DNA from 3 places in the Paenibacillus sp. AK002 genome. Region 2 is predicted to be linked to each of the others. Evidence: predicted binding sites of a transcription regulator. Region 2 holds the regulator's gene; each other region holds the start of a gene.

Region 1 (10,004 bases), 250 kb from region 2:
TTCAGTTAACCGTCCGGGACGATGGCGTCGGGTTTAACATGATCATTGACGAAGCCAAGGGAACCGGATTAGGGCTGTACGGAATGCGCGAACGCGCAGAACTCGTCGATGGCCAGTTTACTTTGGTTTCCGCTCCCGGCGAGGGGACGACGGTTCAGCTGAAGATCCCGCTTACGAGCAGCGGCAAGGCGGAGGTGAGGGGAATATGAAAATTGTGATCGCGGATGATCATGCCGTGGTCCGCAGCGGATTTTCCATGATTCTGAATTACCAAGAGGATATGGAGGTCGTCGCGACGGCGGCAGACGGCATTGAGGCATACGCCATGGTGGTCAAGCATCGGCCGCATGTGCTGTTGATGGATTTAAGCATGCCTCCCGGCGAGAGCGGATTGATTGCGACAGGCAAGATCAGCAGTGAATTTCCCGAAACGAAAATTTTGATCCTGACCATGTATGACGATGACGATTACTTGTTCCATGTTTTGAAGAACGGCGCTTCGGGTTACGTGCTCAAAAATGCGCCGGATGATGAATTGATTTCTGCCATCCGCATGGTTCATAAGGGAGGAACCTACATCCACCCCCAGATGGCCACGTCCCTGGTCCGGGAATTTATCAAGAAAGACAGCGAGAGCGCGGAGCAGGATCCGTTCAACAGCCTGTCCCAACGGGAGATTGAGATCCTGCCGCTGATCGCGAAGGGCTATGGCAACAAGGAAATCGCGGAAAAACTATTTGTATCGGTCAAAACGGTGGAAGCGCACAAGGCCAAAATCATGGAAAAGCTGAAATTGAAGAGCCGTCCGGAGTTAGTGGAATATGCGCTGAAGAAAAAACTGCTGGATTTTTAATAATGACGCATAAGCAGGGTGATTGCGGTAAGGTATAGGGAAGTTCCCCGGAGAGATTCAGGGAACTTCCCTATTCGCATTGTGAATAGGTGCACGTACAATAGGAGCTGGGGATCAATATGCCATTCATTACGCTTTGGAAAAGGTGATGGGAATGATCAAAAAGCTGCAGCTTCCGCTGCAAACAATGAATCTGGTGCTTGGTTTTATGGTATGGGTCATCATCTCCGCGCTCCTGCCGTTCATAAGAGAAGATATCGCCATTCCGGCAGACCGGCTCGCCATTCTGACGGCCATTCCGGTGGTGCTGGGCTCGGTTCTGCGGATACCGCTCGGTTATTACGCCAACGTGGTCGGAGCACGAATTGTTTTTATATCCAGCTTCATCCTGCTGCTGTTTCCGGTCTATTTTATCAGCTCGGCTTCATCCTTTACGCATCTGGTCATCGGCGGCTTGTTCCTTGGGATCGGTGGGGCCGTGTTCTCGGTGGGCGTGACCTCATTGCCGAAATACTATGCAAAAGAGAAGCTGGGACTGGTCAATGGGATCTATGGGATGGGCAACATCGGTACAGCCATTACCACGTTTGCCGCACCGGTCATCGCGACGGGGATCGGATGGTCCAAAACCGTCCAGCTGTATTTGATCCTGCTGCTGATATTTGCATTATTCAATGTTTTTTTAGGCGACCGCAAAGAAATCAAGGTGAAAACACCGGTCATGGAACAGATCAAGGGTGTATATAAGAATGAAAAGCTGTGGTTTTTCTCGCTTTTTTATTTCATTACCTTCGGTTCGTTCGTAGCCTTTACGGTGTACTTGCCGAACTTCCTGGTTTCTCATTTTGAGCTGGCCAAGGTGGATGCCGGGATGCGGACGGCCGGGTTCATCATGATCGCGACTTTTTTGCGTCCCGTCGGGGGCTGGCTTGCAGACCGATTTAAACCGCTGTTCTTATTAATGGGCGTATTCCTGGGGCTGACGGCTGCGGCTATCCTGTTGGCATTCTCTCCGTCCATCGGCTTGTATACGGCCGGCTGCTTAACCATAGCCGTTGGTGCGGGTCTCGGGAACGGGGTCATTTTCAAACTCGTGCCCCTTTATTTCAATAAGCAGGCCGGCATTGTGAATGGCATCGTGTCCATGATGGGCGGCCTTGGCGGATTCTTTCCTCCGCTGATGCTTTCCTTTATCCATTCGGTTACAGGGCAGTATTCCATCGGCTTCATGGCTTTGTCGCAGGTTGCGCTTGCGAGCTTCGTCGTTGTTGTATGGATGTATTACCAGGACAAACTTGCCGTGCAATCCGAGGTGTTTAACTCCACCGGCCAAGGGATTCTGGTAACGGATCCAAGCGGAAGGATCAGTGCGGTCAATCCGGCATTCACGAAGTTAACGGGATACTCGGAGGAGGAAGTGCTCGGCAAAAATCCGAGCGTGCTGAAGTCCGGAAGGCAATCGTCGGCGTTTTATCGCGCGATGTGGTCTGAGATCATGGAGCGCGGAAGCTGGCAGGGGGAGATTTGGAACCGCAGGAAAAACGGAGAGGAATATTTGGAGCTGTTGACCATTAATGCCGTAAGGGACGAATCGGGCGACATCATTCATTATGTAGGTACCTTTAGCGATATTACATACCATTCGTCCGGCAATGCTTCGAGCGGCTGACAAGAGATGAATCGTTGTCGGTGCGAGCTGATGGATGGAGAGGGAGAGAGGCATGAAAAAGACGAGGATTGTGATTCCGCGGGAGCATGGAGGCTGGGCCATGGTCTCTGTACCTTATTTCATCGGAATGGTGGCTGCCAAGCCGGCCCTTCTGCACCTTCCGCTGTTTTTGGCGTGGTTATTTCTATATATGGCGTCCTATCCGTTTCTGCAATCCTTAAAGACTACGGCCAAACGCAAAACCTGGATATCCTGGGGGACCGTTTATGCCCTTGTTGCCGCTGTGTTTCTGGTTCCGGTACTTGTTCTCAAGCCGTCGATGCTCTGGTTTGCGCCGATCCTTCTCTTGCTGATCATGGTTAATGTCTGGCATGTCCTCCGCAAAGCGGAGCGTGCGCTGCTGAACGATATTTGTGCGATTCTGCTGTTCTGTACCGGAGGCGCCGCTGCATACATGCTGGGAGGAGGAGGCTTCGATCAGCTGCTAGCCGCTGTTGTTGCTCTGAATTTCCTATATTTCACGGGAACCGTATTCTTCGTCAAATCCGTATTTCGGGAGCGGAAAAACAGGCGCTGGACGGCATATGCCATCACGTATCATTCGGTGATGCTGATTCTGCCGATCTTCCTCGGGCATCCGTGGATGTGCCTGCCGTTCTTGTTTCCGTTTGTGAAGACACTGCGGTATGCCGGAAAAATAATGAAACCGATGAAGGTCGGCATGATCGAGATTGCGGGTTCCATCCAGTTTTTATTGCTGTCATGGATCTTGATGTAATCTGCTTTCGCTATCGCGATGGCCAAATATGCACCGCTGCCCTTCGGGCGGCTTCCATGCGAATCGACTCTGTCGTCCATTCTGTTATAATAAGGGAATGGATACAGAAGGGAAGAATGCACATATGGCATATACAGCACAGCAGGTGGCCGAATGGATGGTGGAGGAAATCCGGTTTACGGGCAATTTGTATCAGACGGAAGCCATCCGTTATGTACGCGAGAACTTCGGGGAAGAATTTGTTTTCGTGAACGAGAATGGAAATGCTTCGCTCTCCAAGGACGTGAAGAAGGCTTTCCGCAAACTGCATGGCGGCCGGATTGCCTGGGATCGCGACGGATTCATGTGGGCTTGGACGTAATCCCGCTATAACCGAATAATCAAAAGACGGGAGAGGCCGGATCGACAGACCGCCTCCTTGTATTAATGAGAACAGCTGCCCTGGTTACCAGGGCAGCTGTTCTTCATCATGAATCAATGGATCCGATGGATCGTGAATTGTCCGGTTGAGGCGTGCAGCGTCTTCGCCGTTTGCTGGGGGTCCAGCTGGCGATGGCGTTCTACCGCATAGCGGAACTCGTAGAAGCCGCCAAGCGTAGCCTTGAAATTGGTCTCCCAGTAGTTCGTCAATATCCAGGCATACGTGGAAGGACGGCTGTCCGCCGGCTGCATGGCGTGAAGCTGGCGCGGCCCGTGCTCCAGCGTTCCGAGCTGTACGAGCGGCGTGTCTGTCATGGACAGGGTCAACGCTTCCCGGTCTTTAGCCGAGTGCCAGAATATTCCCTCCTGCACGCTGGTGTAATCGAGGCAGCTTCCAGGAATTTGATCCTTCCAAGGCCGGATATGGCATCCGGCTTTTTCGGCGTATAACTCGGCTTCCGTCCCCAGCGAGAACGGCAGTGCCACATAGACATTTTCCGGCAGCCAAACGCTGTCCTTGTGGAAGCGGACGGACACCTCGACACGAGGCTGGTTGGCAAACATCTTGATGTGGAGGGCATAGTAGCTGAGCCCCTTCACGTCGAACACCAGCTCGACCAGGGCAAACAGCGGTCCGTTGTCCAGCACGGTCGCGCGGGTTAAGCGCCCGGCATCCCGCTGGACGTTGGTGCCCTTCCGGTTGCGTCCCATGCGGCGGCGGGTCGAGCATATTTCGGATGGATTATGCTCATCCTGTGCCGGCGTTACCTCGTAGACAGGAGTGAATGCCCCGTGCTCGCGTTCACCGTCCAGCAGGCCCGCCGAGCGTGTCTTATCGATCCAGGCCGTAATGCCTTTGTTCATTTCCCATTCGATCCGGAAGAAGTCGGATTCGAGCGAACTCTTGCCCACCACGATCGGATAGGGAGTCAAGGGCTGGGTCCAAATGTCGGCGATGCCTTCGCATGCGATCGGTTCGGTATTCCGCGCGGTTGCCATGTTCCCGGAAGCAGCGAAAATATCTGACGATTCGGGCGTATGAATAAACAATATCCGGGACTCTCCCGCTTCAAGCGTGAGCTCCGTAACAAGTGCCCCCGTATGTGTCAATTGGTACGGAAGCGGCTGCCCGGTCGTTTCGTCGATGAGCTCGAACGTTTTCTTCAAAATCACGTGTTCCCAGCCATCCAGCGGTACGGCAACCTGCAGCGTAGCTGCGGCCGGTTCCGTGTTGATCACCTCGTAGCGTAAGGGACGATGGGGGGCAAGCAGTGCCCCCTGACGGGCAACGAGCGTTTTATCCAGCGCCCGGTAAGCCAGCTTGCTGGCTTCCGCCGCATAGGCTTGCTTTCGCACCTCCAGCATCTGCACCTGCGGATGCCAAGGCTCATACACGGAGGAATGGTAGCCCCAGGTATGCTCGGCATACATGGTCAGCGCCTGCGATGCCTCCTCGATCTCGGCGAGGCTTGCCGCTGCATGGCCCGGATCGAGACGCTTGACTTTGCGAAGCGTGCGCTGGGCATCCCGGTAAATCTGGGTATGCATCGCCGTGGAGGCGACCCCATCGGTCCACCAGTCCGGCCAATCCCCGCGGTGCACCGGAAGCGCGGACAGATCCTCCTGCTTCAAGACGGCAAAAAATTCGGAGAGCGTGGCCATTTTAATGGTGATTTGGTCGCCGTATTGTTCATTCCATGCGCTTATCCACTCCGCAATGTCGGCATTCGGGGACGCATTGTCCGTGCCCAGGCCGGAGACCATGACGGGAACGAAGGAATACGGGTAGGACTCCTGCTCAAGATTCCATAAATACCGGTTAATCCGCAGGGCAGCAATGTCGTTGTGCCGCTCTTCGGGCTCCATCAAATTATGCTGAAGCTCATCCTTGATGATGTATTTGCCGAGTGCGTCAGGGCAGAACCCGAGCTCGTTGCCGAACATGTAATGCTCGCCGTTCCATACGAGCAGCCTGCCGCCGCTGTGGCTTTCCCACCAGAACGGGGTTTGTTTGCGGCCCAGCGGATACATGCCGTGGTGCGTATGGATGCAGGAAAACAGATGCTCGATGTTATTTTGCAGCAGGCTTTCCGCATAACCCCAGCTGTACCCGTTGATGTCGGCGGTCATGGCGCTGTCGATCCGATGTCCGAACGTGTTTGCATACCTTTGCGCCTTGCCGTGATTGTGCAGAAGGAGGTCGAAGTCCGGAAGCTCCGTCATGTTGAGATAGGTTCCGGACAGTTCGATATCACCGCGGATTACCGCTTGCTGAAAAGCCTCCTTTTCTTCCGTCGTGGCCGATTCGAGGAATTTCTCAACCGCCCAGAATGTTTCGCAAGTCCAGCGGAACGATTTCCATTCGGGACGTTCTCCGCGGTGTGCGGCATCCGTAATGCCCAGAGCCTGGCGGATAAAATCGACATGGTACTGCTCGATCCGCTCCTGGCGCTCGGTGTAACCGATATCCGTGTGAGAATGATGGATGGCATAGATCGTCCAGGGACGGGCGGGTCTATGGCTTCCTTGGCGTGATATGTTCTTGTTCATATGATAGGACCTCCTAATGATAATATGGAGCGGATCGATCGCTCGCCGTATCGTCAAACAGCTTCTCTATGCCGTAAAACACAGCGGACGTACCGTCCTCGAGACAGTCGATTGGAACGCTGTGCGTACCCAAGGCCAGCTGCATATCCCTTTCCCATAAGGGCAGGCTGCCCGAGATCTGTCCGCCCAGCACCAAGCGATCCGGCCGGAATCCGGATAGATAGGGCCGCAGCATTCCTCCCAGATTGCTGCCGAATTCCCGGAATAAATCGCGGGCCTGCCCATTACCTCGCGTTGCCGCTTCGGCCAGATCGGCAACGTCGATTCCGTCCGTCAGGAGTCCCCGCTCCGAGGCCATCCTCAGAATGCCTCTTCTCCCGAAATAGCTGTCCACGATGTGGTCCCGGTAAGGCTCCGCATACAGCATGCCGCTGCCAGGGATACCGTCCTTGCCGGCTACGATCCGGCCATTCTCCACGAAGGCCGAACCGAGGCCCGTACCGAGCGTCAGGCATACGAGACGTTCCGCCCTGAACCGGATGGAGGCGCCCAGCCCGAACATGAAGGCGTCGTTCCCGAATCGGATATCGGCAGCGGTCAAACGATTCATCATGGCACCCGGAAAGGATGGTTTGAGGCTCTGGAACTTCGAACGGAGCAGATCCCGAACCGACAGTTTGTACAGCCCATCATATTTGCCGATGCCTTGAAGAAGGGCAACGCCTTTTGCGTAATCGAAGGGCCCCGGAAAGGCAAAGCCGATCCGGATCGAATCGCGATAGTCCACCGGCCGGAAGGCCGAGGCGTAAAAGCGTAACAAATCATGGCAGGCGCCGGCGAAGCTGGCGATCGCTTCCTCAGCCGTTCCTTGCGATGCCGAAGGCTGGATGAGGAACGAGCCGGGGACAAGCTGCCCATTCACGAGCAGCGCCCCCTTCAAAGCGGTTCCCCCGGCATCTAGCGTTATGGTGATGGGGGCAGGGGGAGACGGGCTTCCCGTATCGTCCCAATCAGGGCGGTTCATGAAAACTCTCCGTTTGCCGCTCTCCGGGAAGGTGGAAGCAGCGGGAGATTCCATTCCGGATTGACCCTGGCCGCAATCAAGGTGCATGGGGATCCGGACAGGTTCTCCAATCGGTATTCGCCTATACATGCCGGAACGATGTAGGATTCCGCGTAGCCCCATTCAACGGCCCCACCCTCGTCCGCTGCCGGTACAAGGCGGACGCGGTCGCCTTCCACGAGATTGTACATAACGAACTCTCCTTGGGTATCCGCTTTCCACGTATCCTGCAAATTCAGCCTGCTGACCTGGAACAGAAGATCTTCCCGTTGTCCCAGCAGTTCCTCCGTGCTGCCGCCTTGACGGCTTACGACGGATGGCCTGGCGATAAGCCCGTCCTCTACCGCCGGCGTATTCATGGCGTCATTGATATTGTGGCGCGCATGCTCAGGGTTCATCGGGCGTGGCTTGCCATCGGCGTCCAGCCGCAGATAATCGTAAATCTTAAACGTAAACCACCAGGTGGTCGAGGAGATTTCCAGCACGAGATTATCCCTGCCGGAGCAGTGGACCGTACCCGGTGGAATAAGGTAGAGATCCCCTGTTTGCGAGTGGTACTCGTTAACGTAGTCGGAAAGCTCAAGCGGCTCTTCCTGAAGATGGGCATTCTCGACGGCTTCAAGGAGCCGTCCGCCGGTGATCCCTTCCTTCAGTCCCAAATACACCTTGGCTCCCGGGACATTACGCATGATGTAGTACGACTCTTGCTGTGTCATATGTTCATTGAACTGCGCCTCTGCATATTCCTGCAACGGATGCACCTGAAGCGACAGCTCGCCGCCCTTCATCGTATCCAGATAGTCAAACCGGATCGGAAAATAATCGCCGAACAGCTCGAAATTACGCGTTCCCATAATTTCCTGGGGGGCTGCCTCCATCAACAAAGTGAACGGAACCTCGAAGGTGACATCCTGCACGCGCAGCAGCAGCGTGTTCTCGGGAGCGATGGGTTCAAAGCTCCAGGCGCAGTTCGGCCATTCTTCGGGAAGGCCGCACAATTCCTTAAGGTATTGCCCTCCCCATATCCCCGGGGCAAAAAACGGCTTGACCCGAAACGGCTGCCGGGCCGCTTGATGCAGCACGCTTGCCAATTTCGCTGCAGGCAGCCAGACGGGAGCTTCCGAACGATTCAAATCCATATAGTACGCTTGGTTGACCGAATGCTGGACATGATGGTCCAGCCAGTCCCGGCGGTAAGTTTCCCAGACGGGCCATTCGAGAAACAGGCAGTTCTTGTAGGTCTCAACCTTATCGCTCGAGATGCCGAGGCCGAAGCTGCCCATATGCTCGGCATGGCGCCGCTGCTGGTTTTCGCGGGAGTAATCGGCGTAGAAGCGAAGATCGGGAGTCCTGCCTTCCAGCAGCGAGGCACCCGGGCCGTGCAGCACGTGAATGCCGCACATCGCGTCAAATTGACGCGCGCTTTTTTGCAAGGCAGCCTTTGCGTCCGGCAGAAAATATTGAATGGGACGGACATCCGAGGCTTTATAGCCGAATGCCCGGTTATCGGTCAGATAAGGAGCCATCTCGGCCCGGAGCTCGGCTTCGGGTTTTACGTAATGGGACGTCGAATCGCTCGAGAAGGCGATGCCCTCTTGTTCGCAGGCTTGCTGAAGCTGGATCAGCAGTTTATCGAAATCGGCACCGTGCGTTCCGTCGAGCGTAATGTAGACGCCTCGCTTTTCAGGGGGATGAAGCTGCGATTTTTGTTTGTGGGTCGACATGATGAACGAGTTCCAGGAGTCGATCCCCTGATTCATGAACAAGGGCTCGTGGCGAAAATCCACAGGATTGATCGGATGTGATTGAAAGGCAGTTGCAGGTTTCATGGATTGGATGTATCCTCCCTTCCGGAATGTCTGTTACGACTTCATTGTAGAAGGCAAGGGAGGATACGTCTTTATAAAAAGAGGAAGTGTTTTTGTACGATCAGGACATCGGCGGCCCTTGGGCGCTAAACCTCGGAGTCGTAGCGTCCTTCCGAAAACTGCGAGCGCCGGAAGCGGGCCGGGGTTACGCCAAGTTTGGACGTAAATACCCTGGTGAAGTAATGCACGGACTCGAATCCGCAGCAGACGGCAATCTCCTTGATCTGGCGATCCGTATGGAGGAGCATATGCTTTGCCTGCTGCACGCGCTGCTCCTGTACATAATGGACAAAGGATTGATGGCCGTATTTGCGAAACAGCCGGGTTAAATGACGGGTCGTGATGTGGAGATGGCCCGCCACGCGCTCCAGCGAGAGCGGTTCGTTGAGGTTGTCCTTGATAAACAGTTCGGCCTGATGAAACATGGAGGTTCCTTCATCGTTTGCTTCGGCGCCGGAAGGCTCATGGTGGAAGCCCGGGCCATGGACGGCCAGAAAGGATACTATCAGTGATGCGGCCAAACTGTTCAGCATTTGCGGCGGGTGCTGTTTGCCGGAACCCGTATGAAACAGCGATAACAGCGAAAGCCATAATAATCCGGACGCCTGCCGGGCACCTTCTGTAACCACCGGATTGCCTTGTTTGGCCAACAACCGGAACGCGGCCGCATAAAACTCGCCGTTTGCCGTTTCTTCCGGTTCAAAGGCGACATAGCATAAGGCCAGGCCGTCCTTGCTTCTTATTTGATGCTGGACGCCCGGCCGTGAGAGAAACAGTGTGCCCGGATGGAGCTGAAACTCTCT
Region 2 (10,004 bases):
TTCTTGTGTCAGGCTTTTCGCGTCTTCCCATACCTGTTCGGATACTTCGCTCTTCACTACAACGCCCTGGATATAGCCGGAGCCGTCGCGAAGCTGCAGGAATTGAATCTTCCCGCTGGAACGCTTGTTGTTGATCCAGGCGCCGATCGTGACGGTCTCGCCGACATGCTGGTTGACGTTACGAATCACACTTTTGGTGGCCATGCATAAATCTCTCCCTTATATCACTACTATTTAACGGTTGGAAGCTTGAACGATACGATGCGTATCCCGAGCAATAACCAATTCTTCATTGGTAGGGACCACGAGTACCTCAACCTTCGAGTTCGCCGCGGAAATACGACGCGGCTCGCCTGATCGAATGCTGTTCAGCTCCTCATCCAATTCTACTCCGAGATAGGTAAGCTGCTCAAGCACTCTTTGACGAAGAACGATCGAATTCTCGCCGACGCCCGCCGTAAATACGATGACATCCACGCCATTCATGGCGGCAGCATAAGAACCGATGTATTTACGGACACGATACTCGTACATTTCAAAAGCTAATGTGGAGTTCGGATCGCCTTTTTCCATGCCTTCCGTGATCTCGCGCATATCGCTGCTGATTCCGGAAATCGCCAGCAATCCGCTGTGCTTGTTCAGCATGGAGTTCACTTCGTTGACGGTCAGCTCTTCCTTGTTCATGACAAACGGCACGATCGCAGGATCCAAATCACCGCTGCGCGTACCCATCATGAGCCCTTCCAGCGGCGTCATGCCCATGGAGGTATCGATGGACTTGCCGCCCTTTACCGCTGTGAGGGAAGCCCCGTTGCCGATATGGCAGGTGATGATCTTCAGATCCTCCAGCGGACGGTTCAGAAATTCTGCCGCTGCCTGGCTGACATAGGCATGGGAAGTACCGTGCGCACCGTAACGACGTACTTTATACTTATTATAAAGTACTCTCGGAATAGCGTACAGGTACGATTTCTCAGGCATGGTCTGATGGAACGCCGTATCAAACACAACGACCTGCGGAACGCCAGGCATATTGGTTTCTGCGGCTTTGATCCCCATCATCGAGGCCGGATTGTGAAGCGGAGCCAGATCGAACAAGCGGCGGATTTCCGCTTTGGCGTCACTGTCTACGAGAGCGGATTCTTTAAAAGATTCCCCGCCATGCACCACGCGATGCCCTACGGCCTGAATGCTTTCGATGGAATCGATCACACCGTGCTCCTCGTTCGTCAGCATCCCAAGCACTTTGCGGATCGCGGTAGTATGCTCCAGAATTTCGCTGACTTCCGTTACGTCCTGTTTTCCCGTCGGTTTATGCGTCAGAATCGAGGAATCCATGCCGATCCGCTCAACCAATCCTTTAGCCAGCACGGATTCATCCGTCATGTCGTACAGTTGATACTTCAGCGAAGAACTGCCTGCATTAATTACGAGAATATTCATACCCGGTCACCATCCTTGTCGTACTTGAAAAAGCCTTCTCCGGTTTTAACGCCCAGTTGTCCTGCGCGAACCAATTTCTTTAAGACAATCGATGGACGGTATTTCAGTTCGCCGTACTCGCGGAACATGCGCTCCAGCGCGGCGAGAATGGAATCCAGGCCGAAACGGTCGGCCATCTCCAGCGGTCCGTGCTGGAAGTTATATCCGATTCTCATGGCGTCGTCGATATCTTCCGCCGAGGCTACGCCTTCTTGCAGGAGATGCATCGCTTCGTTGATCATGAGCGTGATCATGCGGGTGGTGACGAAACCTGGAGATTCATAGACCATGATCCCCTTTTTATCCGAAACTTCCTCTACAAAGCGTTTGGTTTCGTTAAACGTATGATCTGAAGTCTTCAGGCCGCGAATGATTTCAACGAGGTCGACCTTGGAAACGGGATGTATGAAGTGCATGCCAATAACACGCTCAGGATATTTGGTGGAGCTGGCGAGCTCCGTCAAACTAAGCGTGGATGTATTACTTGCTAATATTACGTGGCTCGGACAAACTTGATCCAACTGTGTAAATACTTCTTTCTTTGCATCCAAGTCCTCTATGATCGTCTCAATCACCATATCGCAGGTGCTAAGCTCCGCAAAATGAGTTACTTTTTGAATCCGGGTCAGGATCAGTTTCTTCTCAGCCTGGGTAATTCCCCATTTCTCCAGTTGTTTATCTAGACTGGTCTCGATCATTCGGTATGAATAGTCCAGTTTCTCTGGAGTTTTCTCTACGAGCAGTACGTCAAGGCCCTTGGCTGCCAGCATCTCCGCAATGCCCTGCCCCATGGTCCCGCCGCCTACAACGCCGATTTTTTTGAAGTACATGGTTTCTACTCCACCCTTTCCTTATCTCTATACTTTAATTGTACCCCATTTGTCGAAAAATACATTTTAGAGCACAAAGTATAATAATATCTTAGCACGACAAAAAAGTAAAAAAAAATAACCAGCATAACAATTTATGCTGGTAAAAGCGCGTTTTCACGAAATTGACAACGAAATTGTTCTCCCGAGAGAATTTCTTCCTTCAACAGGATGTCAAGAGAATTGTCGAATATCGGCCGTTTCTGTTCCAAGAGCGTCTTGGTGCGGTTCATTAGCTCTTCCAATATCACATTGTTCTCTTTCATCAGCTCTTCGGTAGTAACCATGTTCATGTTAACGATACCCAGCGACGTCAGACCCGACTTCATCATCGTCTCCACGATGTTCAGAGACTGCTCGAAATCATTGCTGGAGCCCGTGCTTCGGCCACCGTAATAGATCTCTTCGGCGGCCGCGCCGCCAAGAGCGATCATAATCTGCTCTTCCAGGAAGGTTTTTGTGTATAAATACTGTTCCTGCTGCGGATTATGGCGAACATAGCCAAGCGCCTTGCCGCGCGGGCTGAGCGCGACTTGCTTCACGCTGCCTGGGCGCACCAGCTCTGCCATGATAGCATGTCCCAATTCATGGATGGCAACACGTTTTTTCTCTTCCAAATTCGATTCACGGTCGGAACGCTCGCCCATCATTACCTTGTCAATCGCCATGGACAGATGACGCTGATGGATAAATTGTTCGTTCTCGCGCATCGTATAGATGGCGGCTTCGTTCATGACGCTCTCCAGCTGTGCACCCGAGAAGCCGTAAGCTTCCTCTGCTATTTTCTCCAAGTCGACATCTTGATGCAGCGGCTTATTGCCCGCATGCAGATTCAAGATATGCGTCCGGCCCTTCTTATCAGGCAGATCCACTTGAATATGGCGGTCGAATCGTCCTGGACGCAGCAGCGCGCTGTCCAGCATCTCTTTACGGTTCGTTGCGGCGATCACCAGAATGCGAGGCGTTTCCTGCGAATAGATGCCGTCCATTTCGGTCAGGAGCTGATTCAGCGTCTGGTCGTACTCTCGCTGTTGGCCGCCTTCACGTTTACCGCCGATGACGTCGATCTCATCGATGAAGATGATGGCATTTTGCTTGTTTTCTTTGGCCGCGCGGTTGCGGGCATCCTTGAACAAATCCCGGATACGCCCTGCACCGACGCCGACATACATCTCCACGAATTCACTGCCTGAAGCAGCGACAAAGATAGAATCGGTATAATGGGCAGCGGCCTTGGCCATCAAGGTCTTCCCTGTTCCCGGAGGCCCTGTGAGAAGAATCCCCTTCAATGGACGAATGCCGAATTTCTTAATATCTTCGTGACGAATCAGAAAATCCAATGCTTCCCGCAGCTCCTGCTTAGCGTTATCCTGCCCGCCGATTTCCTCGAACGTCAGCTTGGCCGGGCCGCTCTTCTTCCGCTTTCGCTCATTTCCGGCACCAACCGCGATGCCGCCCTTCATCTTGGCTATAAACAGCAAGCCGCCTACGAGTCCTGTCGCTATTAAGAGAGGCACGATGTTCACGCCGACAAACACAAGGAATACCAACAAAACCGGAATGAAGCCTAAGATAATTTCTTTTGCTAATTTAGGCATGATTCCACACCTCCATTTTGCCAGGTTGACGCGGCAAGATTATAAATTTACCAGACTTGCCGTCCGACAAGCTGACATAGACATTGGTGTCGTCGATCGTTGCTTTTGCTTTCAAATTCGGTGACTGGGCAGCCAGCTGCTCGAGCGATGATTGAATATCGGTATACTGCTTATTGTCCATCGCTTCGGCAACCGACAGCATCGCTTGCTCCCACCATTGATCCAATGCTTCCGAGGAATGGTCCTCCACCTGGATTCTCAATTCCCGCTTGCCGATCACGGACTTGCCTTCCTGCTTAATATGCTGAACCAAACCTTGTAAATTCGCATCCGGAGCCAAATCAAGATTCAAAGTCACGGTATCCTGTTTAATATCTATATGAGAACTTTTCACGCCATCGTATTGTGACACAACAGTTGCGAGCGGATTCTGCAAAGCCATCTGCCGATACAGAAACCAACCGCCAAAGAGGACCGATGCTGAGATCACGACAGTCAGCATGATAGGTACAATGCGCAGTTTCATGAAGTTCCTCCTTCAATTTCGATATGAAATTTTGTATAGCAATTGCAGCACAATAATACATATAACAACGATATATAGTGACGCATGTAATTGATCTGCTTAATTCGTACAAGTACGAGTATATCACATCTTATATACTTTTTCATGCTTGTCTGTGAAAATATTTAGAACAGTTTTACCAATTCATTTCTGTATGCGCTTACATATTTATGTGCCAAAGAGGCATCCCTATAAGGGGACGCCTTTCATTTGTTTTATTATTGATTAGGAAGAATAATATCATTTCCGATGGCGTTTCCGTCTTGAAAACGATAGAATCTGTAGCCGCGCTGACCGTTGTTTTCATACTGCAGCTGCCAGGCATACTCGCCTTCATACATTCCCGGCAGCAATCGCTTGATGACCGCACCCGGCATTTCGTTACGGATCTGGTCCCGCATCACGGCCTCTGACATGCCCGTATTCAATAACACGGACTGAACGGCATCTGCCCCTTCAACAGGAACGTTATCGTCCGTAAACTTCACCCAGACCATGCGGTCTTGGTTGTCTTTATCTTTCCCGCTGACCACCCAATAGTTATTGTCCTCGCCCCATACCGATTTATAGGTCTTGTCGGACGAGACCAATTGGCCATGCTGTTTCGCTGCAAGGATCGCCATTCTTTCTTCATTCCACGTATCTTTCATAACATAGGAATAATAGAGCTGTAGGCCAAGCAATAGTAGCAGGACGCCGGACACGCTCAGCAGTATCCACTTCGTTTTTTTCTTCAAATCCGTCTTCCTCGCTCCCCTTGATTATTCCCTAGAGGGTTGTAAGACGCTCAAATGCACGCTGCGCTTCCCGGCGGATGCGTTCCTCGTCGAGAGTAAGGCTCGCGCCATTCTTCACCACCTGCTTGCCGTCAACCCATACATGCTCTACATCCTTCGCGCTGGCAGAGTAGATCGCGTGAGAAATATAGTCGGTCCGCGGAAGGAAATGCGCCTGATCCGTATTCAATGCGATCATATCGGCTTTCATCCCTACCGCGAGCGTACCGATATCCTCAAGGAAAGCGGACTTGGCTCCGTACTCCGTACCCATTCGAAGCGCTTCGGAGGCCGGAATGGCCGTCGGATCCCCGCTTACTCCTTTATGGATCAGGGCAGCCAGCCGCATCTCTTCGAACATATCCAGGTTATTGTTGCTAGCAGGTCCGTCGGTACCGAGCGACACCGTTACGCCGGCTTTCAGCAGCGCAGGTACGCGGGCGACTCCGCTGGCAAGCTTCAAATTGCTTCCGGGATTATGCGATACGGCTACTTGATGCTTGGCCAAGACTTCGATTTCTTCATCGGTCAGATGAACGGCATGCGCAAGAAGCGTAGGACGGGAGAACATGCCCAGCTTCTCCAAATGGGCAACGGGGCGAAGTCCGTAATCCTTAACATTCTGAGCCACTTCGGTTTCCGTTTCGGACATATGGGTATGCAAAGGCAGGTTCAAGTCATGGGATGCTTGAACGAATTTTTCGATGAAATCCGGCGGGCAGGTATAAGGCGCGTGCGGCGAGATCATCGTCGTAATTCTGCCGTCAGCCTTGCCATGCCAATCCTTCGCGAATGCCACCGCCTCATCCAGCTTCTGCTGCTGTACCTCGGGCGGGCATAAACCGATTACGCCGCGCGTCAGGACACCGCGCATTCCCGAGTCCTGGACAACCTTCGCGACCTGATCCATATGGTCATACATATCGACAAACGTCGTGGTTCCGCCCTTGATCATCTCCAGCACGGAGAGCGATGTGCCCCAATATACGTCGTCTGACGTGAATTTGGCTTCCATCGGCCACATTTTTTCCTGAAGCCATACCTGCAGCGCCAGATCGTCGCCATAACCGCGGAGAAGCGACATGGCGGCATGTCCATGCGTGTTCACCAATCCAGGCAGGAAGAACAGATGGGTTCCGTCGATAATCTCTGTTCCCTCTTCCACGACGGGCTCCTCTTCGCCCAGGTACGTGATCCTGTCGTTCTCAACCACCATGTATCCGCGAAGCACGGATCGGTCTTCCTCCAGTACAGCAAACGTTCCGTTCTTAACCATCCACTTCGTTGTTGTCATGTGCTGCATCCTCCTTGCCGTTATCCAAATAATAGGCCAAACTTTGCAAATCCGTTGTAAAATCAGCCGTATGAATCCGGATATGGGCTGGGGCTTTCAGGATGGTTGGCGCAAAGTTCAGAATCGCCTCGATCCCTGAGGCGATAAGCTGATTCGCTACGTTCTGCGCTTCGAAATCCGGAACGGTGATAATTCCGATTCGAATGCCGTGCTCATGAACCGTCTTCTCCAGCTCTTCCATCGGCTGTACGACCAAATTGTTAATTTTCATGCCAACTTTGGGAGAATACGAATCGAAAATCGCCACAATCTTCATATTATCCTTCAGGAATGCATTGTAATTCGATAATGCATGTCCAAGATTACCGGCCCCGACCAATGCGACATTGATCTTCTGGTCCAGCTTCAGAATCTGGCGAATCTTCTCGATCAGATAAGAAACATCATATCCGATCCCTTTCCGTCCAAAATCACCGAAATACGCCAGGTCCTTACGAATTTGAGCAGGATTGAGGTCCAGCTTCTGTCCCAGCTCCTGGGAGGAAACCGTGGAAACCTCCCTCTTCTGAAGCTCATTCAAATAGCGCAAGTATACAGGTAATCTGCGGACCACGGCTTCCGAAATTTTTTCCGATTTCATGCATGCTCCCCCTAATAATAGGCTAATAACTACATCTTTTTTTGTTGATCGTGCTTGGTTTCACTTTATTCAGCTTGGTTTCCCGCGCTTGCCTCTTCCTGCAGCCATTCCGAAATTCGGGGAACGATCCCCTCTGTCGGCATGTGCTCCATCTTCGGCCCCGGCAAGGAATATAAGAAATACTTCCCGTAATAGGATTCAATGACCCGGGTATCGTACACGATCACGATCCCTTTATCTTGTGCTGTTCTCACCAGACGCCCAAACCCCTGTTTGAAACGAATGACCGCTTGCGGAACCGAAAGCTTCATGAAGGGATTCTTCTTCTGCTGCTGCAGCAGTTCGCTCTTGGCTTCGACCAAGGGGTGATTCGGCGGCTGGAACGGCAGCCGGACGATGGCTAGACAAGTCAGCGCCTCACCCGGGATGTCTACCCCTTCCCAGAAGGAGCTGGTGCCCAGCAGCACGGAAGCGCTGTTGTCCTGAAATCTTCGGATTAACTTGGTACGGCTGGTTCCGTCCATACCTTGTCCCAATACCGTGATGTCGCTTGATGCCAGCGCTTCTTTCAGCGGCTCGTGCACCTGGCGCAGCATCCGGTACGAAGTGAACAGGACGAGCATGCGGCCATGTGTAGCGACGGCCGTATCGGCCAAAGACTTCACGAGCGTATTCACAAAGAGTGCATCCCCGACCGATCCCTTCACGCTCGGAAAATCGCGCGGCACGACAAGAAGGGCCTGTTCCCTATAATTAAACGGGGACGGGAGCTGAACCGTGTTCAGGTTCCCCGCTTCAGCCGCTTCCTGAAGACCCAGGTTCTCGATCATGAACTGAAACGATTTGTCCACCGACAAGGTCGCCGATGTCAGAATCACGCTTTGTTTCTTGTCAAAAAACAATTCCTTCAAATGAGCGCTCACGTCGACGGGCACGGCATACAGCTGCAGCGATTTGCTGCGGAAATTGCCGTTCGCCTCCATCCAGTATACCGTGCCCTCATCGTTCAGGGCCATGAAGGATCGCAGGTCTTCACGATGCGCGGCAAGGTCCTTAAACAGGCCCGAAAGGTCGGTTAACAGGCTGTCCGCGCTGTAGTCATCCAAATCTTCCTTCATTTCGGCGATCAGCTTATCGCCCTTGCGCACGACATCGCCCAGCGTCAGATGAATTTGATGCTCCAGCTCGGCCATCGAATCCCAATCCTTCGGCTTCTTAAGCGGCGACAGGCGGAGCGAGAATTGGCCGGCATCTCCCGGAGAAGCGTCTCCGCGTTCCGGAAGCAGTCCGAACAATTGATCGCTGAGCCGATCCCAGTTCTCTTTTGCGGTAATCAGGTCCGGATACAAACGGTCGATGACGGAAGACCATTCGACAGCCTTCTCGTGCGGCGAAGCTTGCAGCAGCTGGCGCAGAGCCGGGAGCTGCCCGCTTCGGCTGTCTTTGTACATGCGGGTCAAGGTATGGACCACCGAAAAATACTTCATTTGCAAGCCAAGGTGCTTGCCGGCGACATCCTCAAGATGATGCGCTTCGTCGATGACGAGGCGCTCATAGCTTGGCAGCAGCTGATGATTCGCCTTCACGTCGGTGAACAGCTTCGAATGGTTCGTAATGACGACATCCGCGATGCCTGCTTCATGCTTGGCCCTGTGATAGTAGCATTTGCGGAACCAAGGGCAGGCGCGTCCGAGGCAAGAATCCGAATCGCTGGAGATGGTCTCCCAAAAATCCCCTCCGCGTCCGCCTAGGTTTAGCTCTTCGTCATCCCCGTTCTCCGTCTGGGTCAGCCAGACCAGCATCTGGGCCGCAGTGATTACGTCTTCCTTCGGGGAATGAAAATCTCTTCTATTTATTTTATGTTCAAATTTTCTCAAACACAAATAATGTCCCCTGCCCTTGAAAATGGCCGCCTTAAAAGGAAAAGGAACAACCTGGGTGAGCAGGGGAATATCCCGGTCACGCAGCTGTTCTTGAAGGTTGATCGTATGCGTGCTCACCATAACCTTCTGTTCCTGCTTCACGCTTTGATAGATCGACGGCAGCAAATATCCAAGGGATTTGCCGGTTCCCGTGCCTGCTTCGATCAATAGATGTTTATTGTCATCCAGCGCCTGCATCACTTCCTGGAACATCATGTCCTGGGCATCCCTGCTCTCATAATGAGGCAGCGTTTCCTTCAGGCGTTCACGGACATCGTTCATGTATTGCTCGAAGCTTACATCGGCCAAGGGGTTAGGCTCCGTCTCATCCCTGACAGGTGCTATATCGTTCCAATCATCCACCGCCAAGGCAAACTGGCGGTAGTACGTATGGGTGTCTCCCGCTTGTACGGCTTGGAGCTCCCTGTCGGAACGAATGCCGTCAAAGAACCAGGCCAAGTCGCTGTCCTCGTCGGCAAACAGGTCGCTTAAACGCTGAATGGTGAGCAGCGGAAGCTCGTCGATCTCCTCCAAACATTTCAGCAGCGCATAGGCTGTGGCAAGCGCATCGCTGTCCGCCTGGTGCGGACGGTCATGCTCCAGGCCGAAATGAGAAGAGACCATCCCGAGCTGGTAGGACGGGAGCGAGGGAAAGCATATTTTTAAGAAGTGCATCGTATCTAGAATACGGCCGCTGAACGGTAAATAGCCGCAGCGATCGAGCGCGTTTTGCAAAAAGTTAAAATCAAAAGCGACGTTATGTCCAACCAATACGACATCGTCGAGCATGGGCACAAGCTCCATCATCATTTCTTCCAATGACGGAGCATCCGCTACATCACTGTCGGAAATGCCGGT
Region 3 (10,004 bases), 2.9 Mb from region 2:
GGATCAGGCAGGCAAAAACAACGCCGAGCAGGAATGGCGGAAGCACGCTTCCGGTGAAGATCGCTCCGTCCCATACCCGTTTCCAGCGGACATCGCCCACCTTGCCGCGGAATTCAAATGCCACGCCGCGCCCGATCAAGGCCAGCAGAAGAAAGACAAGCGGAATGTAGAACCCGCTGAACAGCGTGGCATACCAGTTCGGGAAGGCCGCGAACATCGCGCCGCCCGCCGTCAGCAGCCAGACCTCGTTGGCGTCCCAGAACGGGCCGATCGAGTTGATCAGCACCCGGCGCTGGGTATCGTTTTTGGCCAGCAGCTGCGTGGACATCCCGACTCCGAAATCGAAGCCCTCCAGGAAGAAGAACCCGATAAACAATACGGCGACGAGCACAAACCACAGTTCGTTAAGAGACAGCATTGTAGTCCTCCTTATTAAACGGATCGCTTGCGTGGTGATCGTCTTCCTCCGCCGCATACGGTCCTTTCTTAATGACTTTGATGAACAGATAGGCCATCACGGCTGCCAGCACTGCATAAATGGCGGTAAACATGATAAGCGAGAACAGGATCGAGCCTGCGCTTACGTTCGGCGAAACGCTGTTCTCCGTGGTGATCAGCCCGAATACCGTCCAAGGCTGGCGTCCGATCTCCGTCATGATCCATCCCGATGTGTTGGCGATGAACGGCAGGGAAATGCCGAACAGCATCAGTCTGAGGAACCATTTGCCGGCCTTCTCGACTTTTTTGCGCAGCATCAGCCACGCTCCGTACAATCCCAGCAGAATCATGACGCTGCCGGCAGCCACCATAATCCGGAAGCTCCAGAAGGTGGTGCGGACCGGGGGAATATAGTCTCCAGGACCGTATTCCTGCTCATATTGGGCTTGCAGCTCCTTCATTCCGATGACTTCGCCGGAAAATTTGCTGTAGGACAAAAAGCTGAGCAAATACGGGATTTTGAACTCCATCGTGTTCTCCTGCTTATCCGGATCGATGGCGGCGATGACCGTCCAAGGCGCGGGATCGTCGCTCGTTTCCCACAAGCTCTCGGCGGCGGCCATCTTCATCGGCTGCGTATCCACCAGATACTGCGCTTGCTGGTGGCCGAATACCGCAACCAGAATGGAGGTGATGAGACCCACCACGATGGCGATGTGGAATGATTTTTTGAAGAAATCCAAATCCTGCTTCTTCAGCAGCTTATACGCGCTTACCCCCGCTACCAGGAAAGCCCCGGTTGCCAGCGCCCCGAAAATCGTGTGCGGGAATTCCACCAGCAGCTGACCGTTCGTGATCAGCGCGAAGAAATCGTTCATCTCAGCCCGTCCATTGTTGATCTCAAAACCGACCGGACGCTGCATGAACGAGTTCGCTGCCAGGATCCAGAAGGCGGACATCAGGGTGCCGAAGGATACCAGCCAGATGCTGAGCAGATGGACCTTCTTGGATAACCGGTCCCACCCGAATATCCACAGCCCGATAAACGTCGACTCAAGGAAAAACGCCAGCAGGGCTTCGATCGCAAGCGGTGCGCCGAACACGTCCCCGACAAAGCGCGAGTAATCCGACCAGTTCATCCCGAACTGGAATTCCTGCAGAATCCCTGTCACAACCCCGACCGCAAAGTTGATCAGGAACAGCTTTCCCCAGAACTTGGCCATTTTCTTGTAGACTTCCTGGCCCTTGACAACATACATCGTCTCCATGATGGCGATCAGAAACGCCAATCCGATGGATAACGGTACGAAAATAAAGTGAAAAATGGTTGTCGATGCGAATTGAATTCGCGCCAGCATAACCGGATCCATAAAAGATACCCCTTCCTTTAGCTCACGTGATCACTTCAAATTTGATTCTTTTTGTATTGTCGCAGACCCCGCCCTTAAGGATTGTGATAAACGTCACAATATAAAGGCCGAAATAGGTGAAAAAGTTATCAATTTGTGACGGAAATCACTAAGTAGGCAATGGATTATGTGAGGATTATCCGTGAGAGCGTGGCTTGCGGCATCCACTCACAGGCCAAGCCCGGTATTTACGCACTAAAAAAGCAGGTTAGCCATGTAGGCCAACCTGCTTTAACGTATGCCGCCACCTTATTGAACCGCGCCGATCTCCGTCTGGATGAGCTTGAATTCCGTCACGTCCGCGATCCCGCGATTGGTGATACGGATCTCCGGAATCACCGGCAGCGCAATGAGCGAGAACGTCATGAACGGCGCATGGATGGAGCAGCCGAGCTGTTTCCAGGCTTCCTCCAGGGCAGCGACCTCCTCGGCCACGACCTCAACCGGTCGGTCCGCCAGCAAGCCCGCAATCGGCATCGCCACCTTCGCCAGCACCTGGCCGTTCTGTACCACGATCATGCCGCCTCCGCATGCTGCCAGCTCGTTCGCCGCAAGCGCCATATCCTCGGCATTCGTGCCCATCACGAGCAGGTTGTGGCTATCGTGCGCCACCGTGGAAGCAACCGCGCCGGATTGAAGTCCGAAGCCGCTCGCAAAGCCGAGCGAGATCTGCCCGGTAGCGCCGTGGCGCTCGATGCATGCCAGCTGAACCACGTCTTGGCCCAGGTCCGGCTGGATGACGCCCTGCTCCACGGCGAGCACCGCGGTCATTTTGGCGGTACGGGCACTGTTCTCGATGACGCGCACCACGTTCACTTCCGTACGCGCCGCATCGAACTTGCTGCGCAGCAGAAAGTCGTCGGCGGTAAGCGAACGCTGCAGCCGAACCGACTGAAAGGCTTTTTCCGGATACGAATACGCCGGGAACGCCTTCACGAGGCGGCCGTTCTCCGCGACCACTTCGCCGTCCGTGATCACCACCGAAGGCACCATGCTCTTCAGATCGTCAATGAGCAAAATATCAGCCGTTTTGCCCGGTGAAATGCTGCCGAGCTCCATGTCCATGCCGAAATATCGAGCCACGTTGATCGTGCCCATCTGGATCGCCGTAACCGGGTCCACGCCCTCCTCCATGGCGCGGCGGACCACATGGTTCATATGGCCGAGCCGCAGCAGCGTCTGCGGATACACATCATCCGTGACCAAGGAGATATTGTCGGTACGTACCTTGTCCTCCGTTACTACCTTAATCACTTCCTTCACATCCTGCCAAGCCGAACCTTCGCGGATCATCAGATGCATACCAAGGCGAACCTTTTCCAAAGCCTGCTCTCTCGTTACCGTCTCATGATCGGAGCTGACGCCGGTTGCCAAATAGGCTTGAAGCATCCGGTCGTCCTCGGCCGGAAAATGCCCCGTCACCGTCTTGCCGGCACGCAGCGTGGCTTCGATCTCTCCGCTCATGGTCGGATCGCCGTATACGACGCCCGGGAAGTTCATCACTTCGCCAAGCCCGGCGACGCCGGGCCAGGTCAGCCCTTCCTCGATATCGGCTACGCCCAGCTGCGCCCCCGCATCTTCCAGATCGAACGTCGCCGGTACGCAGGAAGGAATGGTGGTGAACACCTTCATCGGCAGCTGCTGCCCTTCCTCGTGCATCCAGCGCACGCCTTCCATGCCGAACACGTTGGCGATCTCATGGGGGTCCATATAAACCCCGGTCGTTCCCGTAACGATGGCCGCTTTGGCAAACTCCGTTACGGTCAGCATCGTGCTTTCCACATGCATATGACCGTCCAGCAGACCCGGCGAGATGAAGCGCCCATTCGCTTCGATCACCTGCGTCCCCTCTCCGATCGTATGATCGGCGCTGCCGATATAGGCGATGCGCCCATGCGCCATGGCCACGTCTACCCGCTCCTGAAGTTCACCTGTAAACACATTCACCAGCGTGCCGTTTTTGATGACCAGATCGGCTGGCTTTTGTCCCATGGCAACCTTCCCCAGCTGCCGGCTGACCTCGTATCGTTTCTGTCTCTGGATTGAACTCATGATGATTGCACGCTCCCCTTTTTTTAGATATCAGAAAAGTATAAACTCTGAAGCTTGTGACTTCCTGATATCGCAATAAAAACTTCTTCTAACTGCGGTCGTCGATAGACTTTTTTTCTTATAATGAATCGGTAAAAGCACAAAATCGATCTTGCGTAACACGCAAAACAACCCGGACAGCGTATCTGCCCGGGTTGCCTGCAACTATATCCATTGAGGAAGAGAAGTCCGCGCGGCAGCCATGCATTGTTAATAGTCTGCACATCACCCCATCCGTTAAAACGTGCTTAGATCCCATTTCAGGCGATCTTGCAGCCCGGTTTCGATGTTTAAGCGAAGCCGGGCTTGGGGAGCGGATTCTCAACCTTCATGTAGTCAAGTCATTTACGGTAACCTGGTAGAAACGCCTGGGCCCTATTCCCCGGCATATACATCAAGATTTGATTTTGAACACATGACCCATTCAATTTCTTTGGTCGTTTCATTTGTTGTATGAATTATAATCCTCCTGCCCGAGAAGTCAAGCCATTGGAAGGAACTGCACATCGCCCCTATTACCCGATCACGCCAATTTCCGTCCCATTCTCTGCACACGCTCGAGCCATTGGTTTCTTGCGGTATCGGGCATTTTGCGAAGCTGGGTAATGTTCGTGGCACGGACGGTGCCCACGCCGCAGAACTTCAGAATGGAATGCTTCATCATCTGATGTCCCGGCTGTCCGAGATAGAATCGGTAGTAGACGTACGGCGAATCCATCGTGACGATCAGACGAGCCGTCTTCCCTTTGAGCAGCTGCTCCGGCAAAGGCGAGTTCCTGCGGTACTTAAAGGCGAATCCCGGCAGAAAAACCCTATCGATGAACCCTTTGAGCAGCGCCGGCATGCCGCCCCACCAATTCGGATACACAAACACCAGATGGTCCGCCCAGGCAATCAGCTCCTGCGCTTCTTGCAGATCGGGTTCGAGCGGTTGCTTGCCCTTATAACCGCCGGACAGGTTCAGGTCAAACTCCATCTCCGCAAGCACCAGCTTCCTCACCTCCGCACCGGATTCGCCCGCCCCCCTTGCATAGGCCTCCGCCAGGTGACGGCCATAGCTGTTTTCAATGGGATTGCCTTGGATGATTAAAACCTTTTTCATATGCGTCCTCCCCCTAATAATTTGGTTAATAATCACTAACCTCATGGCAAAAAGAAAAGGTCACGCCTGACCTTTTTCCAAACCGGTTAATGCCAATAAATGCGCCGTTACTTCAGGTGCCAGCGGAGACAGCGGTTCTTCCAGCTCCCCCTGCATCGCGGATATCGCAAGCTGACTGAATGCACCGATGATCAGAATAGCGGTTAACCGCGTATTCTGCGGCGGAATATCCCGCTGCAGCACCGCTTGCTCGAGCAGATCCTCCAAAGCATCAAGCGGTTGGCGCCCCCTGCTCTTGACCACCTCCGTAAACAGCTCGTGATGCTGGGACAATAGCAGCAAGCCGTATTTATCCTCGTCATACGATTCCAGTACGCGGGTTACGAGAGCCGATAGCCTCTCCGGGAACGGTCCGGGCCGGGTAGCATATTCATCCACCAAGCGCGTATAACTGCCGCAATATTCGTCGAACGCCTCCGCGGCAACGGCATCCTTATTCGTAAAATGCTTATAAATCGCCGCATCCGTCACGCCTGCCGCCGCGCCGATTTCCTTCACCGATACGCCGTCCACGCCCTTCTCGGCAAAGAGCTTCATGGCTGCCTGCAAAATTTCCTTCTTCTTGCTGTCGAAATGAGGTTTCTTTTTCATGCTCATATCATAAGTGAACACTAACCAAATTGCAATAAGGGCACAAAAAAAGGCCCCCCAAGACTTAAGGCGCCTCTCTTCGTACTCGTACGTACTCTTTACGTTTCGTATATATCGCTAAAATCGCATGCCAGTCTTGGGCTCGGCCCTCCTGTCCAAGCTAAACCCCCGCTTCGATGGGAGCGGCCTTTACCTTGTTGCTGTACAGCAGCATGAGCGGAATGCTGATGACAAATGCGCCGGCCACAAGCAGGAACGGAATTCTTGGATCGATGCCGTACGCCCAGCCGCCAATGATGCCGGAAGGTGAAATGACGATGAGGATGAGCACCTGGAGCAGCGCGAATATTTTGGCGCGGTTCTCGTCGTCGATGGCATTGGCCACCGCCGTCTCCAGATACGGATACGTCATCATCGTGCCGAATGCGGCAATGACGGTGCTCAGGCTCAGTACCAGCAGATCTCCTTGCGGTGCAAACACCAGCATGACATTGGACAATACCGAGATGACAAAGCCCCATACCATCGTCCGGTGCACGTGCCGCTCCCCGATCCGGGGCATGATCCACCGCATGAATATCAGCATAATGACGGAGGAGAAGGCTGGAAAAACGGAGATCAGGCCGCTGCCCAAATGCAAATATTCCACCATGAAGATGGAGACGTAGGTTGTCTTCACCGTCATCTGAAAATTAAACAGGATATATACGCCGAAGATCATTAGCAGCAGCGGATTTCCCAGCATGCTCTTCATCACCTGGACATAGTCTGACATCCCTTCCCGCAGGCCCATCGCCTTCGTTTCCTTCATTTTGCGGTACCCGATCTCCGTCTCCCTTGTCGCATAATGGCGTCCGATGAACTGGATCGTCATCAGGATGCAGGCAAGGACGAACATGATGCGCACCCCGGGCACAAGCGAGAAATGATACACCAGCAGCCCGCCGAGCGGTGCAAACAATCCGCCGATGACGCTTATCAGCTGCAGCAGCGTAAAGACATAGGTACGCTCCTTCGGCGCCGTATCCTCCACCAGCAAGCAGTAAAAGGCGGTATGCGGCACCTTCTGAAAGCCGTTGATGACGGCGGCGATCACAAAAAACCAGAAGTTCTGGGAGACTGCCCAGAGCAGCGTGGCCACGCTCCAGCTCAGCACGTCGAAGTAAAGGAGCGCTTTTTTGCGGCCCAAACGGTCCGTTAAATACCCGCTGAGAAACGAGGACAGCACCTGCACAAGCAGACCGATCGAGGTAATCCAGCCGATTCCCGTCTCCGTAACTCCGAGTTGGTACATGTAGATCGAGGTGTACGTCGTGAACATGCTGTAAGGGATTAGAAACAGCGGCTCGTAAACGAGGCAGCCCCGCGCATTGCCGGTCAATTGCCGAAACGAAGTTGAACCCATAATATCCTCCGGACATGAAGTATAATCGTTGCCTAGCCATTATAGCGCACCCGGGGCGGGAGCAGGATAGGAAAGTTGCAGGATTTTTGAAGCGATTTCGAATATGCGGATCCAAGCAGCAGGACTACTCCTTCCCGCGCATACTTGCCCCCTCGCCTTCTTGCGCAGCGGCCTCAGGCAAAAATACGGTAATGGTGGTTCCCCTCCCCAATTCCGACCAGACGCTTACCCGCCCCCGATGCGCTTCGACTATCGCCTTCGCGATGCTCATCCCGAGTCCGGAGCCGTCCATGCTCTCTTCGGTATTCGTTCCCCGGTAGTAACGCTCGAACAGATTGCAGCGGGTCTCTTCGTCCATCCCCACGCCTTGATCCGCAACCACGATCGCCGCGCCGCCGGGGCGACTCTCCACCCGAACCTCGACGTTAACCCCATCCGGATTATGCTTCACGGCATTCGTGATCAGGTTATCCATCAACCGCTGCAGCCACTTGGCATTGCCGTCGACGGGCAGCACCTCTTCGCCGCCGATATAGTTGAAATTCGCATCCAGCGTGGCATCATTGACGTATTTCAGGACGCAGCGGCGCACCAGCTCATTCAGGTCAAGCCGGGTCCGCTCCTTAGGGCGGATTTCGCTTCTCAGACGGAAGACGAGCGAGAAATCGTTGATCAGCTCCAGCATGTAGTCGCCTTTTTCCCGAATTACGGTCCCCATCTCCCGCAATTCCTCCTGGCTCCAATCCTGCGGTGCATTCTCAAGCATATAGCCGTACCCTTGAATGGAAGACAACGGCGTACGCAAATCATGCGATATCCCGGACATCCATTCTTCCCGATTTCGATCCAGCCGCTCCCGTTCCCGTTCGGTTTCGGCCAGCTGCTCCGCCATCCTATAAAAGGAATGGATCACTTCCTTGTACAGCCTGTAACGCGTGCGGAGCTTCCCGTTCTTGCGGAAGACCCGCTTCCGGTCCTTCGGCGTCAGCACTTCCTCGTACGCTCCCCTGCCCATCCGCTCGAACCATCCGGTAAACAGCAGCAGCGGACGGCTGTACCGGTATCCATGCCATATCGCCACTCCAAGCGACAGCACAAGCACGCAGATCATCGTCCAGAGCGCCACGCGGATCAGCTCGTTCATCATTGGCCGTTTCTCCAGCACCCCGTCCTGCGGCGTATGATACACCCAGGTGTTGCCGCTGACCGCATCGCGGTAGACCGCGATATGCGTGGAATACGTGCCAGGCTGCTCCTGCATGGTGATGATCTCCAGCGGATGGTAGCTTTCCTTGTTGTCGGAACCCGTCCCAATCGCTTGGACAACGCGGCCCTCCCGGTCAATGACATGCAAATATCCACCCAGACCGGCTAAATCGCGGCGAAGCGGAGCCTCATCCTCCGGCCTCACTCTGCCGCCGTCCTGATAACGGACGACCCATTCCCGAAGATGATCCGAGCTCTCATCGATGCGTCCGATCAGAAACAATAGCGGCTCCTCATAGGTCAGATCCATCTGCCAATCCATCGTGTACTCGCCGAGGCGGCGCTTCTCCTTGATCTCAAGCAAGGTGCTCACCGAGTACGCCAACGGAACATCCGAAGCCGTGTTGGTGGAGTGAATCACGTTTCCCTCCATATCCACCACCTGAAGCCACATATCCTTCTCCTGGAGCAGAAGCTTCCAATATTCCTCCAGCTGCACCTCGCCATTCTCCGTCACCGTCTCGGTCACGATGCTGTTCAAGACGCCTGTCGGAAAGTTGCGCTTGATCTCATCGTCGCTGATATGTTTGATCAGGAAGAATAAGAGCACGATCAGAAAGCAAAACATAAACGCCGAGAATGCAATTAATTGGTATGTAAAATGGAAGGCGAGCCTTCTGCGCAGCCTCATCGCGCTTTCTCCTTGACCAGCTTGTACCCAAGTCCCCGGACCGTCAGCAGATACTGCGGGTTGCTCGGGTCCTCCTCGATGCGCTCGCGGATGCGGCGGATATGCACCATAACGGTGTTGTCCTCGCCCATCCCGTCGATGCCCCACACCGCTTCGTACAGCTGCGACTTGGAGAATACGACCCCGGGATGCTTGCAAAAATACAGCAGCAGCTGAAAGACCTGCGCCGGACAAGGCACGGGCTCTCCCAGCACCGTCAGCTCGCCTGCGGATTCGTCGACCTTGAACCGGCCGAAATCCCATGCGCGCTGAATCGCCTGCTGCTCTGCCGCAGCCGCCGGTCCAAATCCGCCCCGGCGCAGACGCGCCTTGATCCTCGCAGCGATCTCCAGCGGATTAAAGGGCTTGGTGACATAATCGTCCCCGCCCATCGCAAAACCGGTCAGCACATCCAGATCCGACGCCTTGGCCGTCAGGAACAGGATGTGCGGACTGCCATAGGAACGGATCTGCGGACAGAGGTCAAATCCCGTGCCGTCCGGCAGCATGACATCCAGCAGCACGATATCCGCACCGTGCGCAGCGATTTCGCTGAGCGCTTCCTTGCAGCTGGAAGCCGTGTATATTCGGTTAAAGCCTTCCTTGCGCAGCACCATCTGCAGCATTTTCACAATGGAAGGTTCGTCGTCTACGATTAGAATTCGTGTTTGATCCATTTTATCCTCACCCGACATTTATGCTAGCACAGCAACCTTAACAGGAGTTAAACAAATGCTGGAAGTGTTAAGAAAAAGTTAGGATGCCGTTTCCGAGATATTTCGTTTGGAGCTTTATACTTGGTGTCAGAGGTGATTGACATGAATTCAAATAAACGTTCGACCGCCGTGGATGCAATCCGCGGCTTGAGCTTGCTCGGCATCCTGATGGCCAATATGCTTATTTTCCAGTACGGCATGTTCGGCAAAGACGAGCTGCATTTCTTCCAGCCCTCCACGCTGGACCTGATCAGCC

The links. The regulator Rex, encoded in region 2, represses fermentation and respiration genes when NADH is low (regulators of the CRP and FNR family bind a similar motif). The targets are predictions, from matches to a motif close to TTGTGAAATATTTCACAA.
Region 1: M1D70_RS10240 (nitrate/nitrite transporter) is a predicted target of Rex. The motif match lies at 933-950, and genes of this name have one in related genera.
Region 3: M1D70_RS29790 (cytochrome ubiquinol oxidase subunit I) is a predicted target of Rex. The motif match lies at 1,890-1,907, and genes of this name have one in related genera.

What each region holds. Positions count from the first base shown of each region.
Region 1 is NZ_CP096377.1:2,336,750-2,346,753, forward strand. It holds gene M1D70_RS10230 (sensor histidine kinase) at 1-209, shown strand, start outside; gene M1D70_RS10235 (response regulator transcription factor) at 206-853, shown strand; gene M1D70_RS10240 (nitrate/nitrite transporter) at 1,008-2,522, shown strand; gene M1D70_RS10245 (YwiC-like family protein) at 2,575-3,300, shown strand; gene M1D70_RS10250 (DUF6953 family protein) at 3,425-3,661, shown strand; gene M1D70_RS10255 (glycoside hydrolase family 38 N-terminal domain-containing protein) at 3,775-6,270, opposite strand; gene M1D70_RS10260 (ROK family protein) at 6,284-7,294, opposite strand; gene M1D70_RS10265 (class I mannose-6-phosphate isomerase) at 7,291-9,162, opposite strand; gene M1D70_RS10270 (helix-turn-helix domain-containing protein) at 9,288-10,004, opposite strand, start outside.
Region 2 is NZ_CP096377.1:2,586,990-2,596,993, reverse strand. It holds gene asnS (asparagine--tRNA ligase) at 1-204, opposite strand, end outside; gene M1D70_RS11535 (acetate/propionate family kinase) at 235-1,443, opposite strand; gene M1D70_RS11530 (3-hydroxyacyl-CoA dehydrogenase family protein) at 1,440-2,312, opposite strand; gene M1D70_RS11525 (AAA family ATPase) at 2,447-3,949, opposite strand; gene M1D70_RS11520 (hypothetical protein) at 3,942-4,475, opposite strand; gene M1D70_RS11515 (cell wall elongation regulator TseB-like domain-containing protein) at 4,733-5,251, opposite strand; gene M1D70_RS11510 (amidohydrolase family protein) at 5,283-6,584, opposite strand; gene M1D70_RS11505 (redox-sensing transcriptional repressor Rex) at 6,559-7,224, opposite strand; gene dinG (ATP-dependent DNA helicase DinG) at 7,290-10,004, opposite strand, start outside.
Region 3 is NZ_CP096377.1:6,596,471-6,606,474, forward strand. It holds gene cydB (cytochrome d ubiquinol oxidase subunit II) at 1-418, opposite strand, end outside; gene M1D70_RS29790 (cytochrome ubiquinol oxidase subunit I) at 405-1,808, opposite strand; gene ade (adenine deaminase) at 2,097-3,899, opposite strand; purine riboswitch at 4,252-4,353, opposite strand; gene M1D70_RS29800 (NAD(P)H-dependent oxidoreductase) at 4,462-5,040, opposite strand; gene M1D70_RS29805 (TetR/AcrR family transcriptional regulator) at 5,101-5,691, opposite strand; gene M1D70_RS29810 (MFS transporter) at 5,852-7,096, opposite strand; gene M1D70_RS29815 (sensor histidine kinase) at 7,221-8,993, opposite strand; gene M1D70_RS29820 (response regulator transcription factor) at 8,990-9,709, opposite strand; gene M1D70_RS29825 (DUF418 domain-containing protein) at 9,851-10,004, shown strand, end outside.